DNA from 4 places in the Shewanella sp. Pdp11 genome. Region 1 is predicted to be linked to each of the others. Evidence: predicted binding sites of a transcription regulator. Region 1 holds the regulator's gene; each other region holds the start of a gene.

Region 1 (5,000 bases):
CAAAACCAAATACCCAATAACATCAAAATCGAATAGCCAAACCACATACCTGCACCGACCACGGGCAGAGAAAACATCCCAGCACCTACGGTCGTGCCAGCAATAATCATGGCACCACCAAGCAAGGACTTACCTGCGGGCTTATGCTTAGCCGCATTCATATGATTTGCCATTAAACTGTGTGCTCCGCGGTGACACTCGCCACTATCGTTTGTCTCACTGACGGACGTAATAAGCTATTGGCTTGATCTCGGATGCGATTGATATTGGACTTATCTTGGTTATCTGCCAGATAGCCCAATTCTTTGAGCTTAACACTCAAGGTGCCGTAGAGTTTTTTATCGTAGAACTCAGGCGCAGTAATGCCATGCAAAGCGCCTAAACGCTGGGCAAGTAGATGGCTCTCAGACTCAAGTTCTGAGCGCTCCATCTTAGGTCTGTTTGCTAACAGATTGAAAATAATCGCATAGCGTTGCAAGGTCTCGCTCACTGAACTGGCTAACAATAATAGTTGGCTAGTGTGCTCTGGCACGACAGCTAAGGTATCAGTCTCGACCACTAACCCTTGTTCAATGAAGAAATCCAGCACTTGGTTGACATAGGCAGGTACATCTTTAATGCCCATAAAGAGTTCTGCTTTCAGTAGCGGATAAAAATCGGCAACGATTGACACCACTTGCTGACGCGGGATCTGCTCATTATGCGTTAAACAACTCGCAATTAATGACGGCACGATAAATAAGTGGATGATATTGTTACGATAGTAAGTCATGGACACAGCCTGACTCGCTTCGATAGACACGATTTCTCCTAAAGGATCGGCACTAACAACAAACTTGTTCAGATCTAAACCTTGCTGCACTAGATGCTTGCCATCACCTTCGGCAACCGAAGTGTAAGCAGTGTAAGGCACTTTTTTGAGTAGGGTCAGATACAAATCAAGCTGACGCTCCAACAGACTGCGCTCTAAGGCATTTTGATCTGTCGCCAGCAACACTAAGCTCGTCAAGGTCACTGAACTCGCTGCCGCCGCATCATTGATACGTGTCATCACTCGATTCGCTAGCACGTTTACCGCTGGCGTTAACCAACTCGGTTTTTGCTCAGGATCATCGGCTACCTCATTACGCCAGTTTGGCGCACGCTCATTTAAGAAGTTTTGCAGGGTAATGGGCTCGCCAAAGTTCACATAACCTTGGCCGAAATTACCCAGTTTGCGGATCGCGCCAAACACTTGCCACACAGATTCTTTTTTCTTTTTCTTACCGCTTAATTCTTTATGGTAAGTCGCTACCTCCATCACATGGTCGTAGCCTAAATATACAGGCACTAGCGTGACTGGACGCTCGATACCGCGCAGCACGCTGTTCATCGTCATAGCGATCATGCCAGTTTTGGGCGCCAATAGACGCCCCGTACGTGAGCGGCCGCCTTCGGAGAAATATTCCACCGAATAACCTTTAGCAAACAGTTGATCTAAATACTCACGGAATACTGCGGTATACAGCTTGTTGCCATTAAAACTACGGCGGATAAAGAAGGCACCACCGCGACGGAACATAGGTCCAGCAGGCCAGAAGTTGAGGTTAATACCAGCGGCAATGTGCGGCGGAACCATACCTTGATAGTACAAAATATACGATAACAGCAGGTAATCCATGTGACTGCGATGGCAAGGCACATAAACAATCTCGTGACCATCGTGGTGTAACTGGCGAACTTGCTCGGCACCTTTGATATTGATCCCGCTGTAAAGCTTGTTCCATAACCAAGTTAAGAAACGCTCGGCAATACGAACTAAACTATCTGAGTAATCGGCAGCGATTTCATCGAGATACTCAATGGCTGTCTCGCGCGCTTGGGTCTCTGAAATCTTCTTACTGACGGCTTCTTCTTGAATCGCTTTACGCAACGATTCAGATTTGAGCAACGAATGAAACAGTGCTTGGCGATTTGGCAGCACAGGCCCTGTCATCACCTTGCGTTGACGACGGAAATGCACCCGCGCGACCCGCGCTAACTTATGGGCGATACCCATGTCTGTGCCATGCTCGTCGGCCATATAACGCAGGGATACCGCATTCGAAAACTGCACGAAGTTATGTCGACCTAAGAACAGAATCATCAGACACTTACGCAGCCAAGTCGGGTTTTCCCGCTCAAACACAGCCGCCTTCATAGTGTCGTCTTCTTTCCCTGGTGTGCGGCCCCAATACAGGCTCACGGGCACCAGTTGAATATCCAATTCAGGGCGCTCCTTATGCACGGCTAACAAACGCATAAAGCATTCGAGGAAAGGCTCGTTACCGGCACGCTCGCCAAACAGCGGCTTACGCCCCTGGAGGCAGACAACCCGAGGCGCAATCACACCATTCGCCACTAAAGGCTCATAGGGGCTCGGTAGTCCTAACTTTGCCGTTATTTCACTCAGGGCAGCGATGTCACTCAGCGATTCCGTTTTCATCACATAAGCAAGGGGTCTGGAGGCATCCAGATTCAGATCGGCAAAGGGATCCTGAGGCACAACAATAGTGTGCACTAAGTGTTTTTGGATCCAGCGTAATGATTTCAACCAAAGAGAGTCGTGTTTAGGCATTATTCTTATGCAATTAAGTACGTTTACTAGCCCGATAGAATACCAGACTATGGGTAATATTCGCTAATTCTCTCCAACATAGCTAAAAAGTGGTTAATACTTGCGCTGCAAATAATACTGTATATACTAACAGTAACTGTATAGAAAAACAGGAAACACCATGAGACCTTTGACGCCACGCCAAGCTGAAATTTTAGAGCTAATTAAACGAAATATTGCCGATACTGGCATGCCACCCACACGGGCAGAAATCGCGACCCGTTTAGGTTTTAAGAGCGCCAATGCGGCTGAAGAGCATCTTAAAGCGTTGGCGAAAAAGGGCTGCATTGAGATCATGCCGGGCACTTCGCGGGGCATTCGCCTACCTGCGGAAGTCGAAGATTTAACTGAAACAGGTTTACCGCTCATCGGCCAAGTGGCCGCGGGTGAACCTATCCTCGCCCAAGAACATGTTGAACAGTACTACCAAGTCGACCCGAGCATGTTCCATCCCGCCGCCGATTTCTTACTGCGGGTTAAAGGCGACAGCATGAAGAATATCGGCATTCTCGAAGGAGATTTGCTGGCTGTTCATAAAGTACAACAAGCTAGAAATGGTCAAGTGGTTGTCGCTAGAGTCGACGACGATGTCACTGTTAAACGTTTCGAAAAAAAAGGCAATGTGGTCTATCTACACGCCGAAAATGAAGACTATTCCCCGATAAAAGTGGATTTAGGCTATCAAAGTTTAACAATTGAAGGACTCGCCGTCGGTGTGATCCGTAATGGAGATTGGCTATGAACAAACTACTTGGCAATGCACCCCGCCATCCGGGCTTGTGGCTCGATGAAGTCCGTGATGCCGACTATGACTGGCACCACGCACCTATCGCCTGCATGCCAACTAAGACTCAAGGCCGCCAAGAGTTAATCCATTTGAGTGCGCAACTCGCCCAGTTAAGCCAACAGGGTCGTTGGTTAGTACTCATCAACCCACCGAGCATTGGCTACAAACAAATGCTCGCCAATGCAGGCGTGCGTATGGACAGAGTCTTGCTGGTGCACGCTAAAGATGAAGTCGAAACCCTGTGGGCGATGGAAAAAGCCTTAACAAGTGGTACGTCCAGTGCAGTTATTACTTGGACCCAATCACTGGATGCACGCGATAATCGTCGCCTGCAAATCGTGGCTAAAAGTGCCCGCGCCATGGGCATAGTGCTTGAAGACGTAAACAGTCACTTACATGGCGACGTACGCATTGAGCAAGGCAATCTCTTCGGCCAACAATCTTTTTTTAGCGCTGTACATTAAATATTCATTTATTTTTTTACCTTGAAAGCCGCCTCGCCTATGAATGTGAGGCTTTTTTTTGGCAATTTTTCAGACAATTAGATAAATAAGTGATCTTGATCAATATTTAAACAGCAAGTATGGTTGATTTAGTCGGCGATGATATATCGCCGCCCGTGGCAAATAACTCGAGCCGTAATCGAGTTCAAAATGCCACTAAAAATAGAGAAAAGATTTATTTCAGTCGTATGTGCCAGCGTGGCTAATACCAGCAGTAACAATACTTAATTAAAAGTAACAGCCGCCAACGCACGTTGAAGTCAAAAACGCTTTTTTGGAAACTGAAGAGTTTGCATAGAGTTGAGACTTACTGTGTTGCTCTTCTTTGTAGTTGCTATTCGCAATTGGCAGAGGAGAAGTCTTGTGAAGCAATTGTTGTATTGTTTACTCGTGGTGTTATTCGCACCACCGTTGGCCGCCGCGGACATGCGGTTCAACATGACCCCTGGCGTAACCGAGATCAGTGGCAAGGTTTATCACTTGCACATGACCATCTTGTATATCTGCTGCGCCATTGGCCTTGTGGTCTTTGGCGTGATGATTTACGCCATGATCAATCACAGAAAATCCAAAGGCGCTGTCGCGTCGCACTTTCACGAAAGCACTAAAGTTGAAATCGCTTGGACGATTCTGCCATTTATCATTTTGATCTTAATGGCGATTCCAGCGACAAAAACCTTAATTGCGATGGAAGATCCCAGCAATGCCGATCTCACCGTTAAAGTCACAGGTTCCCAATGGAAATGGCACTACAGCTATTTCGATCAAGACATTGATTTTTACAGCATACTCGCAACCCCAAGAACACAAATCGACGGTACCGAAACCAAGGGTGAACACTACCTTTTGGAGGTCGATAAGCCGCTCGTGCTGCCGATAAACCGCAAAATTCGCTTCCTGATGACCTCAGAAGATGTGATCCATTCATGGTGGGTTCCCGCTTTTGCGGTGAAGAAAGATGCCAACCCAGGATTTATCAATGAGGCCTGGACTCGCATAGACAAACCCGGCATTTACCGTGGTCAGTGCGCCGAGCTTTGCGGTAAAGACCATGGTTTTATGCCCATTGTAGTGC
Region 2 (5,000 bases), 1.6 Mb from region 1:
AGAGTAATTGATGACGATATGAATTTTGCGCGATTAAGGCAGTGTCGAGTGAATTTAACTCGCTATCAAACCTAATTGTACTAAGCCTATTGAGTGATATTTAAAGAAGCTTTGCAGTCTTAAGGTTTAATCGAAATCGATGAATTATGGCGGTTAAACATCGTCGTCGAGATCATTGGGATCTGAATCTAATGCGTAAGTGATTTGATCGTAGCTAAAGCCTTGGCCCATTAAAAAGCGCACTCGTTTGGCCTTTTCCTTCGCGATAAGATCCCGAGCTTTAGAGCCCTTCACTTCTGTTACGCGGGGAACACCATATTTTTTGGTGGCTTTATCTTTTGCTAGCTCAAACCAGTCACAATCACTATTGGTTATCGCCGCTTCAATACAATCTTTAGACAAGCCTTTTTGCGCTATCGCTTGGCGGATACGGATAGCACCGTGCCCTCGACTAATGTGGCTACGCACCAATAATTCAGCATAGCGATTATCATTGATAAAACCGGAGGATTCACAAGCATCAAGTACAGGTTCGATATCGTTAAGGTCGAAGCCTTTCTCGAGCAATTTATCGCGGATTTGTAAGCGGGAATAATCGCGGCGCGCTAACAGCGCGACCGCGATTTGACGGGCTGACTGACTCAGAATACTTCGCCTGTTTCTAAATCAACATTATCTTCCGTGCTATCAGTATCCGATGCCGCAAGTGCACTTGGATTGCTTAACAATAATTCACGTAATGTCTTGTCAATTTCAGCGGCAATCGCTGGATTTTCAGTCAGATATTTACCCGCATTGGCACGGCCTTGGCCGATTTTATCGCCTTTATAGCTGTACCAAGCGCCCGCTTTTTCAATCAACTTATGCGCTACACCTAAGTCAACTAACTCACCAGTACGGTTAATGCCTTGGCCATAAAGGATTTGGAATTCGGCTTGTTTGAACGGTGCTGCAACCTTGTTTTTCACCACTTTAACACGAGTTTCGTTACCGACAACTTCATCGCCGTCTTTAATGGCACCAGTACGGCGAATGTCTAAACGGACAGAAGCATAGAACTTCAGTGCGTTGCCGCCGGTTGTGGTTTCAGGGTTACCGAACATCACACCAATCTTCATCCGGATTTGGTTGATGAAGATAAGCAAAGTGTTAGATTGCTTCAAGTTACCTGCAAGTTTACGCATGGCTTGGCTCATCATACGTGCCGCTAAGCCCATGTGAGAATCACCAATTTCGCCTTCGATTTCAGCTTTAGGCGTTAATGCTGCCACTGAGTCGACTACGATAACGTCAACTGCGCCTGAGCGCGTTAATGCATCACAAATCTCAAGCGCTTGCTCGCCAGTATCCGGTTGTGAACACAGCAGGTTATCAATATCTACACCCAATTTTTTAGCATAGATAGGGTCAAGTGCATGCTCGGCATCGATAAAGGCACAGGTTTTGCCTTCACGTTGCGCTGCGGCAATGACTTCTAAAGTCAGTGTCGTTTTACCTGATGATTCAGGACCATAGATCTCAACGATACGACCCATTGGCAAACCGCCAGCACCTAAAGCAACGTCCAGAGACAGAGAACCGGTAGAAATGGTCTCAACATCCATAGAGCGATCTTCGCCCAGCTTCATGATGGAGCCTTTACCAAATTGCTTCTCAATTTGGCTCAATACCGCAGCAAGTGCTTTCTCTTTATTTGGATCGACCTTCATTCCAGTTCCCTCATCAAGACATGCCTTAAGCTGTCAAAAGTAATATTCAATTTACAAACGGGTAATTCAAAAAGCCGCGCTTTTCGTCTTAATTCTGCTGACTAGTATACTGTACAATCATACAGTATCAAGACCTGTGACTGAATTATTTTTAGCTCATGGGATTTTTAATATGGCCAAGGTTTTAGCGAATATCAAATCTGATATCGCATCCCTTTGACGAATATCCGTCATCAAGGGCTCAATTTTCGGTAAATTATTGCTAAGATTGGCGCAGCAAATTTTGCGTGGTCTTTTTGGCTGAAAATTGTATAGCAGTCTTCTGCTTCTCTAGCGCTTAATCCCCTGTAACCACACAAACTGTATCGCCTTTAGGCAGTCACAACGGACGATAACGATTTAATGAATGTAATTGATACCGATGATTTAGAAAAACATACTCCTATGATGCGTCAGTACTTGACCATGAAAGCAGAACATCATGACATGTTGCTGTTTTATCGCATGGGTGACTTCTACGAGTTGTTTTATGACGATGCTAAACGTGCTTCTGAGCTGTTAGGCATTTCACTTACGGCACGCGGTAAAAGTGGTGGCGATCCTATTCCGATGGCAGGACTGCCTTACCATGCTGTGGAAGGCTATCTAGCGAAATTAGTTCAAATTGGTCAATCAGTTGCAATATGCGAACAAATTGGCGACCCCGCAACCTCTAAAGGGCCTGTTGAACGTAAAGTGGTGCGTATCGTCACGCCTGGCACCTTAACCGATGAAGCCCTGCTACAGGAACGCCAAGACAATCTGTTGGCCGCAGTTTATCAAGGTAAAGTCGGTTTTGGTTATGCCACTCTAGATGTTTCATCTGGACGTTTTGTGATTGCCGAACTCGAGACGCGAGAGTCATTAGAAGCTGAATTGCAACGCACTAATCCCGTTGAAATTCTCTACAGTGAAGACTTTGGTGAACTTGCTCTGCTAAACGGTTTTAAAGGCAAACGCCGTCGCCCTGAATGGGAATTTGATTACGATACTAGCATTAAGTTACTGCTAGCCCAGTTTGGCACGAAAGACTTGCATGGTTTTGGTATTGCAGATGCGCGTTTATCACTGCAGGCAGCGGGGTGTTTGATGCAATATGTCAAAGACACTCAGCGCACTGCCCTGCCCCACATCAATGCCATTACCCGCTTTAATCAAACCGATAGCATAGTGCTCGATGCGGCAACTCGCCGTAATTTAGAACTCACTCAAAACCTTGCCGGAGGTCGCGATAATACCTTAGCCGCAGTATTGGATAACACGGCAACGCCTATGGGCAGCCGCATGTTGCAACGCTGGATCCATCAGCCGCTGCGAGATCCAAAACACATCAAAGCACGCCAACAGGCGGTGACTGAACTGCTCGATACTGCCGCCCACGAAGGTTTGCATGAGCAATTAAAGGCACTTGGCGATATTGAACGTATCATGGCAAGACTCGCGCTGCGTACCGCTCGACCTAGGGACTTTGCCCGTTTACGTCAAGCGCTGGGCTTACTACCTGAATTACAACAGAGTTTAAGTACCCTAAGCGCGCCGCACACGACTCAATTACGTCAATACTTAGGTGAGTTCCCCGTTGAACAAGCCCTGCTTGAGCGCGCGATAGTCGATAATCCTCCCATGCTTATTCGCGATGGCGGAGTGATCCGTGAAGGCTACAACAGCGAATTAGATGAATGGCGCGGTCTGAGCGAAGGTGCAAGCGATTACTTAGTACAACTCGAAGCCAGAGAAAAAGAACGTACTGGTATCAACACCCTTAAAGTCGGCTATAACCGTGTACACGGCTATTACATTGAAGTGAGCCGCTTGCAATCATCGCAGGTACCACTCAATTACCAACGACGTCAAACCCTTAAGAATATGGAGCGTTATATCACGCCCGAACTTAAGGAGTACGAAGAAAAAGTGCTCTCGAGCCAAGGTAAAGCGCTGGCACTCGAAAAGCAGTTATGGGAACAGTTGTTCGATCTTATTCTACCTAAGTTGCATGAATTACAAGCTTTTGCTCGTGCGGCAGCTGAGCTTGATGTGTTGAGTAACTTTGCCGAGCGCGCCGAAACCTTAGGTTACACTTGCCCAGAGCTGAGCCAAGATATCGGCGTACAGATAGAGGCTGGTCGCCACCCCGTGGTGGAGCGTGTGAGTCAAACACCGTTTATTGCTAACCCAGTGACCTTGCACAATCAAAGACGTATGTTGATTGTCACCGGACCCAACATGGGCGGTAAATCGACTTACATGCGTCAAGTCGCTTTGATCACGCTGATGGCCCACATTGGCTGTTTCGTGCCAGCAGATCGCGCACTGATCGGCCCTATCGATCGCATCTTTACCCGTATTGGCGCCTCTGACGATCTGGCCTCTGGCCGTTCAACCTTTATGGTCGAAATGACAGAAACCGCCAACATTCTACACAACGCCACCGCCAGTAGCTTAGTGTTAATGGATGAAATCGGCCGCGGCACATCCACCTATGATGGTTTATCGCTCGCTTGGTCGGCAGCAGAGTATTTAGCCCAGCAAGTCGGCGCTATGACCCTATTCGCCACCCATTATTTTGAACTAACTCAGTTACCTGAATTAATGGCAGGTGTTTACAATGTGCACCTTGATGCCATAGAGCACGATGATACCATCGCCTTTATGCATGCGGTACAAGAAGGCGCCGCCAGTAAAAGCTACGGTTTACAAGTTGCGGCACTTGCCGGTGTGCCAAATAAGGTAATTAAAGCCGCTAAGCATAAGTTGCAGCAATTAGAAAGCCGCGATCATCAAGCTGAAGGAACGAGGACGCCTATTCAAAGCTTACTCGCGTTACCTGAACCAATTGAAAATCCGGCCTTGACTAAGTTAAGTAGTATTAATCCCGATAACTTAACGCCAAAACAGGCACTTGATTTGCTCTATGAGCTGAAACGTCTGAGCTAAAGCTCTGCGAGTGGGTGATATTCGCTAAACAATATGATCAGTAATAAATGACTAGAAACAACAACGCCCACTCTTGAGTGGGCGTTTTACTTTTATAGACTAGACCTAACCACTAGACTTAAAACCTTAGCTAGACATCTTGAGTAACAAAGATGCGGTATTAGTTTCTAAATAACGCTTCAACAGATAAACCTTGAGATCCTAATAAGTCACGTAAACGTTTCAATGCTTCCACTTGGATTTGACGTACACGCTCACGGGTTAAACCGATTTCAGCCCCCACATCTTCGAGTGTAGAAGGTTCATAACCTAACAGAC
Region 3 (5,000 bases), 1.4 Mb from region 1:
CCACACGTTTTAACTCTCCCAACTCATGTTGATCGTCTCTTGCTTTAGCTAAAGCATCAAATTCATCTAAAAACAAAACGCATGGCTGCTGCGATGCAAAGTCAAAAAGTGATCTTATATTCTTAGATGTTGAGCCAAGAAGCGACGATACCAAAGAATCGCAACGAGCAGTGAACAACGGTAGTTCAAGTTGTGCGGCTACATTGTGAGCAAGTAGTGTTTTACCGCAACCAGGAGGACCATACAACAATAGCGATGGGGCACTACTTAGGCCTGCATCAGCTAATTTTTCTGCTTTTAAAACAAAGGAAATAAATTCATCAACTTGAGCTTTAGTTGTTGCATCAAGAACTGCCATACCAGAATGATTAGACCCTGGATAGGTAATATCAGCTAACGCCATATGGCTATCTTTATCAACAGGTGCTCTCAACTGCCTTGCTGGCTGTGCCGATGCTAAGTTATAGCCAGAAGCCAGAAGACTATCGGACATGGAAGTTCTTAATCGTTTGGCAATCTTATGCTCTCCATCACTTTCTAATTTGTCTGCAAGAAATTCTGTATAAGCTTTTACCTGATTGATCTTTCCAAGCACTCCACCTTCAATAATTTTTGATAATTCTCTCGCATACTTCATTTTTAGGCCTTTATGTGAACATAGGTGCTGAATTTTGAACATAATAGCACTTAATTGAATTTTGGTTTAGGTTTTGTGAACGCATTTTAGCTGGGCTTCGTCAGTAGTTACGTGAAAAAGCTTAATTCAATCCCCTGTTACACAGAGGTGGTACGTTATGCCAACAGGGGCTTAAGCTTGAGACAAATCTTGAATCGTCACATTGTGTAGAACTTCAGCTTTTTCTGGGTATCCGTGTTCAAAAGCTATCATGGAGATCTCTCAGTCCAGAACCCTTTTCAGTAGTAAAATCGAGTTTTTGATCATTTTTTCTTTTATGAATAGTCAATGTATTGCGCTTGAAGTCGGCGTCCTGTTCATTCAATACACAGTTCTACACTGCATTGGACCCGGCATAAGAAATAGGTTCTAAGATGGTTAGCTTTCTCTGGCCATGGAGAAAGAAGAATTCTTCAGTGACATTCGACGGCAGGTTGATAAGCTCAACATGCTACGTCGCAGAGTGAATGCCTATTGAATCACCGGGCCTACTTCACTCGCGGTAACTGGTCCCAGCGTGTTGTATAAGCGGGAGACAAATGCTCTCGCTTCATCGACCAATCTTTCTTGAGTCCTTGTCCAGCAAAGAAAACCTTTCCGGCACCACTTTGGTTAATGGTGTCCAATACAGACATTAACTGTTGGCTATTGGAGCGGGTCGATACGTCATCGAATAGTCCTGGTTGAAACATGCCTGGATCGTAAAAGTCAGACAGCATGACGCCCGCTTTGGCATAACGAAAACCATCCTTCCATATCCGCTTGAGTAAGTGACGGGCCAGCTCGATAAAATCCCTCGTATCACAACTGGGTATCAACAACTCGCCCGATGCGGAGTTGCTGTATTGCGGCTCGTTGTCCTTAAAGGGGCTGGTTCGTATGAACACGGTCAGCACTTTGGCTTGCTGCTGTTCTTTGCGTAGCTTCTCAGTGGCACGGGTTGCGTATTCACATACGGCCTCACGTAACAATTCAAATTGCGTTACTTTTGCGCCAAATGAACGGCTACAGACGATTTGTTTTTTAGTTGGCGGGATATCTTCAAGTTCAATGCACGACTCACCATTGAGCTCTCTGACGGTTCTTTCTAAAACCACCGAGAACTGGTCTCTGATGGCTCTAGGGGAGGCATTGGCTAGGTCTAAGGCTGTGGTAATACCCAACGCATTTAATCGCTTAGAAAGCCGTTTACCAACGCCCCAAACATCATCAACCGGGACTAATGTGAGCAATCGACGTTGCCGATCTGGATTGGTTAGATCTACAACCCCTTGAGTGGCCGGATATTTCTTGGCGGCATGGTTAGCCAGCTTGGCGAGTGTTTTTGTCGGTGCAATGCCTACACAGACGGTGATCCCAATCCAGTGACCTATCCGCTCTCGCACTTGTTGTCCGAACTCGACAAGGGATAGGGCAGACTCAATACCGGTTAAGTCCAAAAACGCTTCGTCAATGGAGTAAACCTCTACTCGTGGTGCCATCTCTTCCAAAGTGCGCATCACTCGACTGCTCAAATCTGCGTACAGCGCGTAATTGGACGAGAATGCCAAAATACCATGACGCTGCATTTCAGCTTTGATTTGAAAGACGGGTACGCCCATTTTAATACCGAGTAACTTAGCTTCACGCGACCGTGCAACCACGCAGCCGTCATTATTGGACAGCACCACAACCGGCGTATCTTTTAAATCAGGACGAAACAGCTTCTCACAACTGGCGTAAAAGTTGTTGCAGTCCACCAAGGCAAATACTGGCATGGGATAGTCACGACTTGCGGCGCATGTTTCGCACCACATTGGTGACCACACCAAATATCTCTAACTCTGTCCCTTCAGGAATATGAATGGGCTCATACGCCGGGTTTCTTGGGATCAGCTTGACGCAAGGCCTGAGTTGAAGCTCCTTTACCGTGAGTTCTCCATGGATTCCCGCGATGACAATGTCACCGTGTTCGGCTTGGACAGAGCGATCAACCACCAGAATATCATCTGGGTGAATCCCGGCATCAATCATTGAATCACCTTCAACACGTACAAAGAACGTTGCAGCCGGTCGCTTGATGCACAGCTCGTTGAGGTCGAGCGTTTGCTCAACATAATCCTGCGCTGGTGAGGGAAAACCAGCAGAAACACGTTCCATAAACAATGGAATACGAAGGCGCTTGGCTTTGATGAAGGCAAGTGCGCCGCTACGGCCTATCAGCGAGACACTCATGACGAACCTCGAAAAATTACAACTGATACTGTTTGTTTATACAGTATCTAATGCTATGCTGATTTCTACAAGTAAAATTGTAGGTAAAACTGTAGTTGTTCGAGTAAGACGCTGTGTTGTCGGTGATTTATTTTTTGTGTTGAAAAACTAGATGTGGGGGATCGCTCGCCCTCGTCAAAGCCTACAAGGCTTGGACAATACTGCTTCTGCCTACTGATCTTGTTTCTGTTACTGATCCTGTTACTGCTACTGGTTAACGCATGGGTCAAGTAACCGTCAGACAAGGCTTGATGAACCCTTTGCAAAGGGTTTAAAAACAGTTAGTAAAATTCTGCTTCGTATTGAATTTACTTGCTTAAAGCGAAGTCAGGAGCATCATTAAAATGCTCAGTCGAACTCAGTTCAAGCCTTTTGCAACCGTTTGAAAAGGGGTTGGCTAAGCCATACGTAAAGGGTATCGGTAAGGGTTACCTAAACGGTTTAGCTAAGGCTTTCTGAAAGGCTTAGTCAAAGCCTTCATACATGGGTTCACCCAGTAGAAAGATTAAAAAAACGCTGAGGTATCCAAGGTGCATTTTGTACAACCTGTGGCACAGTGAAATAACCCAAAGCGAACAATAGAATTGAAGAGGAACCATCAATGACAAGAGCCCCTGCGCTATTTCCGCTAGAGCGCCTCGCGGATATCCCAGAAAGACCAGAAGATTTTAGATTGCTGGAGCGTATTCCATTAACGCGTGAGCCGCAGTCCTGGCCACTTGAACTTTCTCCTATGGTCGGTGATGAACAGCCAATGGTGCTGCTCGATACAGAGACAACCGGACTGTCTGCCGATGATGAGTCCATTATTGAGCTTGGTATGGTTAAGGTGCTTTACAGCCCATCAGCTAAGCGGATTGTGTCGATTGTTGATGTGATCAGCTTGTATGAAGATCCCGGCAAGCCAATCCCCGAGCTGATTACCGAGTTAACCGGCATCACCGATGAGATGGTGCAAGGCCAGCACATTGATGATGCAATGGTTGCGAGTTGGTTATCCGATGATCCGCTGGTGGTTGCGCACAATGCACAGTTTGATCGTCCTTTCTTTGAAAAGCGGTTTGCCGCATTAGGCCATCTATCTTGGGCCTGTTCAGCTAGCGGCATAGATTGGAAAGCACTGGGCTTTGAAAGTCGAAAGCTTGAGTACCTGCTGCTTCGCTTAGGTTGGTTCTATGAAGGACACCGAGCTGCAACCGATTGTTTGGCGATGGCCTGGTTGTTTCATTTGTTGCCCGAGTCCGTTGCAAACTTGTTGTCTGAAGCAGACAGGCGAACTGTGTTAGTTCGTGCGTTTGGTGCGCCGTTTGACGTAAAGGACTATTTAAAAGAACGTGGTTACCGTTGGCATGACGGCGTTAAAGGTGCCAACAAACATTGGTGGCGCGAAATCAGCGAAGACGAGTTGCCGCAGGAACAAACTTACTTGGATGATTTGTATCATCGTGGCTCAGAACATGCCCACTATGACTACAAAGATGCCCGCAATCGATTTAAAGCTTTGTCATAGCCCCTTGCATATTTGAAAACCTCTGGAAAATGGAAAGTGAACTCATGGTTTAACCAACAAGAGGAATCTTTCCATGTACCAAGACACCTACATTGAATACTGGGGCGAAATCTTCGTCTCTGCCCGCATCATTGAATTTGGCATCACGTTCGAGCGCTTTCTTAAAGATCCATGGAAGCATTTGATGTCCTGTGGCCAAGAGTCTGCCCCAGACGCGATTGCTGAAGGGATGCTGCCATTGCTACCAGCCCAGGCAGAAGTTGCTAGGCGCATTCGGGAAAGTGAGCAACGAGCCCTGATGTCCACAGACTCGGAAAAAGAAAAGTCTCAAAGCAGTAACATCGTGGTGTCACTGGTTCGGGTAGCGCATTGATCATGACTATCAGCAATGCCATAAAACAATGTCTTTACGCCCACATCTGAGCGGCAAATGCAATCCAGATCAAAAAGTTGCCGCTTAGTCTTCCCTACAAAATAATTTGTGATAGGATGATACCTAATAAAATTAATTAGGTTGAAGCCTATTCAGTGTTTTATGGCCATCTGTCCAGCTTCAACCAG
Region 4 (5,000 bases), 2.4 Mb from region 1:
GTCAGTGAGTAATTCACTTTCGGCTGCCGAACTAGCATTTGGATTAAGCGACTGAGTCTTGGATCTGAACCCGCGGGTAAATGGGCACCCACACTGTCCAGCGTTTGGAGTTCATCAATGGCAACCAAACCCAGCCGATGCAGTTGTCCACTGTCCATAAGATGTGAACTTTCACAAAGTTTAAGCACTAATTCGCGCATCAGCGCTGTCATAGTCACCATCACCACTTGCGTATCCTGTGGCCTAACGCCATAGCTAGGATCAATATAGATATTGCGAGTATGGGCGTGGGTTTCGCTGTTCACTTGATGGGGCAAATTGCAGGGGATCCAGACCGGCCATATTGCGAGTATGGGTCAGCACGGGCCGATTGGCATCTATGATAAACGCCACATCACTGGGCGTTAACAATGTCGTTTTAGAAACACTTTTTGACATATTACCCTCTTAAAACGCCAAACTAAGTCAGCTATCTTAGTAGGCATCTTTTACGTATTCAACCCAATAGGTCGGTAAGTATGAAACGTTTTATTGGCGTTAAACAGCTAGCGTTTTTCAGTGCACTGTTGATCGCTACTTTACTTGCGCTTTTTCCGCTGAGTCAGCATTCCGCGGTGTTTTCCTACAGCGCTGGCGTAGTATTAGTGACCTTGATGTTTTGGAGCACAGGTTTCTTCCCGCCATTTATGGCGGGATTAATCTTTTTTGCCCTTGCCACTATTTTCAAACTCATTGAGCCGAGTGTGCTTTTTTCAGGATTCGGCTCAACTGCGGCGTGGTTAATCATTTCGGGGTTTGTGATCGGCAGTGCCATCACTCAGTCTGGCTTAAGTCGCAGAATGGCCAGTTTGATTGCCCCCATACTGACCTCAAGTTATCCACGCTTGATTGCGGGTTTGGTCTTTAGTGCCGTGCTGCTTGGCTTTGTGATGCCCTCATCCGTTGGCCGTGCAGTGGTACTGGTGCCTATTGGTATGGCGTTAGCTGAGCAAGTCGGTTTTGCTCGTGGTAGCCATGGACGGATAGGCATTGCGACCGCCTTGGCACTGGCGTGCAACATGCCCAGTTTTGCCGTGTTGCCCGCGAATATTCCCAACATGATATTGGCGGGTTCCAGTGAGAATCTATTCAATATCCATTTTGGTTATACCGAGTATCTCTTACTGCATTTTCCGATCCTTGGTTTGCTCAAATCGATATTGATTGTGGCGCTAGTTATCTTTCTATTTCCTGCAAAAATTGATAACAACCAGCCTGAACGCATTATTGAAACAGAAGCTTATAACCTTAGTATGCAAAAGAAAGTCACAGTATTACTTGCGATAACGTTAGTGTTTTGGGTGACTGACTCGCTGCACGGGATCAATCCGGCGTGGGTTGGACTGACCACAGCTATCTTGTTATTGCTCCCCAAATGGGGAGTGCTTGAGCCTAAGAGTTTTAATAGTTCGGTGGATTTGTCGACCGTCATTTTTGTCGCGGCGGCCTTAGGTCTGGGGGCATTGGTCAATCATTCCGGGCTCGGCACTGCGCTAGGTCAACTGTTCAGTGAATGGCTACCCTTGCAGCAAGGGGCATCGTTCCTGAATTTTATGTCGTTATCGTTAATCGCGACGCTAACGGGATTAGTGGCAACGGTTCCAGGTGTGCCGACTGTGTTGTCGCCCATGGCGGCAGATTTTGCCAATGCAACTGACTTCTCCACCCCAGCGGTATTAATGACGCAGGTGATCGGTTTCTCAACCGTGATTTTTCCTTATCAGGTTGCCCCATTGATTTTGGCGATGCAATTATCCCAAGAGCCCTTAACTAAACTACTTCGCCTCACCTTACCGTTAGCGGCAATCACTCTCATTGCACTGATCCCACTGGATTATCTATGGTGGCTATGGCTCGGTTGGATTAACTAAATTGCGTTTACTAAAACGGATTAACTAAAGTACGTTAACTAAATCAAATTGACGTAACACTCACCCTTGGTGATATTGACGTAGCCAAGGGGGCTTTAGAGCAGGCATCATCAATTATCCAGCACTCGACACTCATCACTCTACAGCGCATACGATCAGCACACAGCGTACAACAAGTGCATCTTTACGCTTGGGTCGATAACAGAACTCTCCCCACATAAATTCTTTCGATAAGTTTCATTGTTAGACTATACTGTTCATACGTACAGTATATTGTGATTTATTATGATGATCCTAGGCCGCTTCGCCAAACATACCCAATATCAGCTCTCGTTATTTAGCTCCTTGATTGCCGCAGGATTTCCGTCACCTGCCCAAGATTATGTAGAACAAACATTAGATCTCAATGAGTTATGCATCAAACATCCTGCCGCCACGTTTTTTGTCAAAGTCCAAGGGGATTCGATGATCGACGCGGGGATTTTCTCCGGTGATATTTTGGTGGTGGATCGCTCATTACAGCCGGCACACGGGGATATCGTTGTCGCAGCAGTCAACGGTGAATTTACCGTAAAGCAATTACAGCTGCGCCCTGTGGTGCAATTGCTGCCACGTAATGCCTTATTCTCCCCGATTGCCATCAATGATGAGTCTGAGTTAAACATCTTTGGAGTGGTGACCAACGTGGTGAAAAAGCTCAAATGACGTCCTCACTATTCGCCCTCGTCGATTGCAATAATTTTTATGCCTCCTGTGAGCGGATGTTTAGGCCAGATTTGATTGGTAGGCCGATTGTGGTGTTATCCAACAACGATGGCTGCGTCGTCGCCCGCTCGGCAGAGGCAAAACACCTTGGCATCAAGATGGCGGTGCCTGTGTATCAAATCGCAAACCAACTCCGCCAGCATCAGGTTGCGGTATTCTCCTCTAACTATGCCCTCTACGCCGACATATCAAACAGAGTGATGACCACCTTAGAGCAAATGGTACCGAAAGTAGAAGTGTATAGTATTGATGAAGCGTTTTTAGATCTTTCTCGTCTCGATAAATGCATTGATATTCATCAGCTTGCACTTGATATTTATCAACGAATACCACAGTGGATTGGGATCAGTGTTTGCGTCGGCATTGGACCGACAAAAACTCTCGCTAAACTGGCAAACCATGCCGCGAAACGTTATCCCGCGACGCGGGGCGTGGTTGACTTGCGCGACCGTGAACGCCAACGACGGCTGATGGCGCTTATCCCTGTCGACGAAGTCTGGGGAATAGGCCGTAGGCTTACAAAACGCTTGAACATCATGGGCATAAATACCGCGTTGCAATTGGCGGATGCGCATCCCAAGCTTATCCGCGACACCTTTTCGGTCACCGTTGAGCGCACGGTACGCGAACTTAACGGCATTGCCTGTGATGACATACAAGAGGTCGCCGCCACTAAGCAACAAATTATCAGCTCCCGGTCCTTTGGCAGTCGTATTGATAATTTAGAAGCGATGCAACAGGCAATCAATGAATACACTTTTAGGGCCTGTGAAAAACTGCGCTCCGAGTGCCAGTACGCTAAAGCGATGTCAGTATTTGTGCGTACTAGCCCTTTTAGCGATGCAACTCCCCAGTACAGCAAATCACTGTCGGGCAGTTTAGTTCGCCCCAGCAATGACACGCGTGATTTTGTCACCCTTGGCCAAAGCCTACTACAACGCATTTGGCGTGAAGGTCATGCCTATGCAAAAGCAGGGGTTATGTTAGGGGATTTTTTTGGTGCAGGCGTGTTTCAGCTCGGATTATTCGATGACGTCACGCCTAGGCCTAAAAGCAAAGAGTTGATGCAGTTACTCGATAAAGTGAACCACAGCGGTCATGGAAAAATTTGGTTTGCAGGACAAGGTATTGACCCGACTTGGGGAATGAAGCGTGAGCAGCTTTCCCCTCGTTACACCACCCAATGGGCACAATTACCCATAGTGAAATAATCAACAAATCCAGTGGCTAAATGACCGTTTGTGAATCGCATTTGATGCGCTTGATTAACTTTAATCAGCGAAGCGATGCACTTCGAACGAAATTAATCAGATAGGCTTAGCGGCCTAAACCCATCTCTCTAACACTGTGCTAGTTAAATCCATCAAGCTTTGTCTCATTCCGCCTTAACACTCTTCATCGCTGAGATCTTCAAAGTACCAGTAGCCTAGGTTCACCCACTCGGTAAGCTGCGTGAGTAAGTCAGCATGGGCTAACCAAGGCGCTAAGGAGGATTTATCTAACTGATTGCTATCACATAGTAGTGGGATCACTGCAGCCAATTCGGCTGAAAGCTGATACTTATCACCATTAATATAGACAACGCCTTGTCCCACATTGATATCAAAATACAAACAGCGCAGTCCGCCGAGGCGAATAAGCGGCTGCTCATCGAGCCATGCGAGCACTTCGTCTTGCGTGATGTCCAACGGCTCATCGGGTAAATCGAGGGCGCATTTAGATTGAGTTAAATAGCGGCCCGAAAACTCGCTCACCAGTTCCTCGGTCAACATATTGGTCAGTTGGGTACGTAACCGCCCTAAATCGCGATTATCGACACAACCACTGCGGGTGGTCAGCTCGCGGTCTGGATCTTTAATCTGCTGTGCGCCTAAATCCTGTTCAGACAAATGATCGGCCAAAGCACTTATCATATCTTTGGCGGAAGCTGTGCGATAACCGACTGAAAAACTTAAAGACTGTTCTAAGGTTATGCCGTCATGGGGGAATCCAGGGGGAATATAAAGGATGTCGCCGGGCAACAACTCAGTATCGATAATCGGTTCAAAGGCTTCGGTGTGCAGCAAAGCGGGATGGGCGGCAAACTCTTTGTGCGGCCCCAGATCGCCTACGCGCCAGCGGCGACGTCCCGAACCTTGGCAAATAAACACATCATACAGATCGATATGCGGCCCCACGCCACCACCTGGCGTCGCAAAACTCACCATCACATCATCTAAACGCCAGCGCGGAATAAAATCAAAACATTGGATCAAGGCTTCCGCATCGGGCACCCAGTTATTCAAGGCTTGCACGATCAGAGTCCAATCCCGTTCACCGAGATGA

The links. Region 1 encodes LexA, which represses DNA repair genes until DNA is damaged. Its sites were predicted from a motif close to TACTGTATNNNNATACAGTA; they were not measured.
Region 2: the regulator LexA is predicted to act here: its motif matches at 1,817-1,836, upstream of recA (recombinase RecA).
Region 3: the regulator LexA is predicted to act here: its motif matches at 2,917-2,936, upstream of umuD (translesion error-prone DNA polymerase V autoproteolytic subunit).
Region 4: the regulator LexA is predicted to act here: its motif matches at 2,162-2,181, upstream of umuD (translesion error-prone DNA polymerase V autoproteolytic subunit).

The regions. Positions count from the first base shown of each region.
Region 1 is NZ_CP015194.1:790,812-795,811, reverse strand. It holds gene mtr (tryptophan permease) at 1-173, opposite strand, end outside; gene plsB (glycerol-3-phosphate 1-O-acyltransferase PlsB) at 173-2,596, opposite strand; gene lexA (transcriptional repressor LexA) at 2,757-3,377, shown strand; gene AYJ58_RS03635 (cell division inhibitor SulA) at 3,374-3,886, shown strand; gene coxB (cytochrome c oxidase subunit II) at 4,289-5,000, shown strand, end outside.
Region 2 is NZ_CP015194.1:4,165,247-4,170,246, forward strand. It holds gene AYJ58_RS18335 (regulatory protein RecX) at 154-579, opposite strand; gene recA (recombinase RecA) at 642-1,709, opposite strand; gene mutS (DNA mismatch repair protein MutS) at 2,112-4,682, shown strand; gene rpoS (RNA polymerase sigma factor RpoS) at 4,843-5,000, opposite strand, start outside.
Region 3 is NZ_CP015194.1:4,380,699-4,385,698, reverse strand. It holds gene AYJ58_RS19280 (AAA family ATPase) at 1-637, opposite strand, end outside; partial or broken gene AYJ58_RS22255 (conjugative transfer protein MobI(A/C)) at 1,059-1,154, shown strand; gene umuC (translesion error-prone DNA polymerase V subunit UmuC) at 1,165-2,433, opposite strand; gene umuD (translesion error-prone DNA polymerase V autoproteolytic subunit) at 2,441-2,890, opposite strand; gene AYJ58_RS19265 (3'-5' exonuclease) at 3,531-4,439, shown strand; gene AYJ58_RS19260 (hypothetical protein) at 4,513-4,812, shown strand.
Region 4 is NZ_CP015194.1:3,211,567-3,216,566, forward strand. It holds partial or broken gene AYJ58_RS14240 (AraC family transcriptional regulator) at 1-438, opposite strand, end outside; gene AYJ58_RS14245 (SLC13 family permease) at 519-1,910, shown strand; gene umuD (translesion error-prone DNA polymerase V autoproteolytic subunit) at 2,196-2,615, shown strand; gene umuC (translesion error-prone DNA polymerase V subunit UmuC) at 2,612-3,886, shown strand; gene AYJ58_RS14260 (ribosomal protein uL16 3-hydroxylase) at 4,061-5,000, opposite strand, start outside.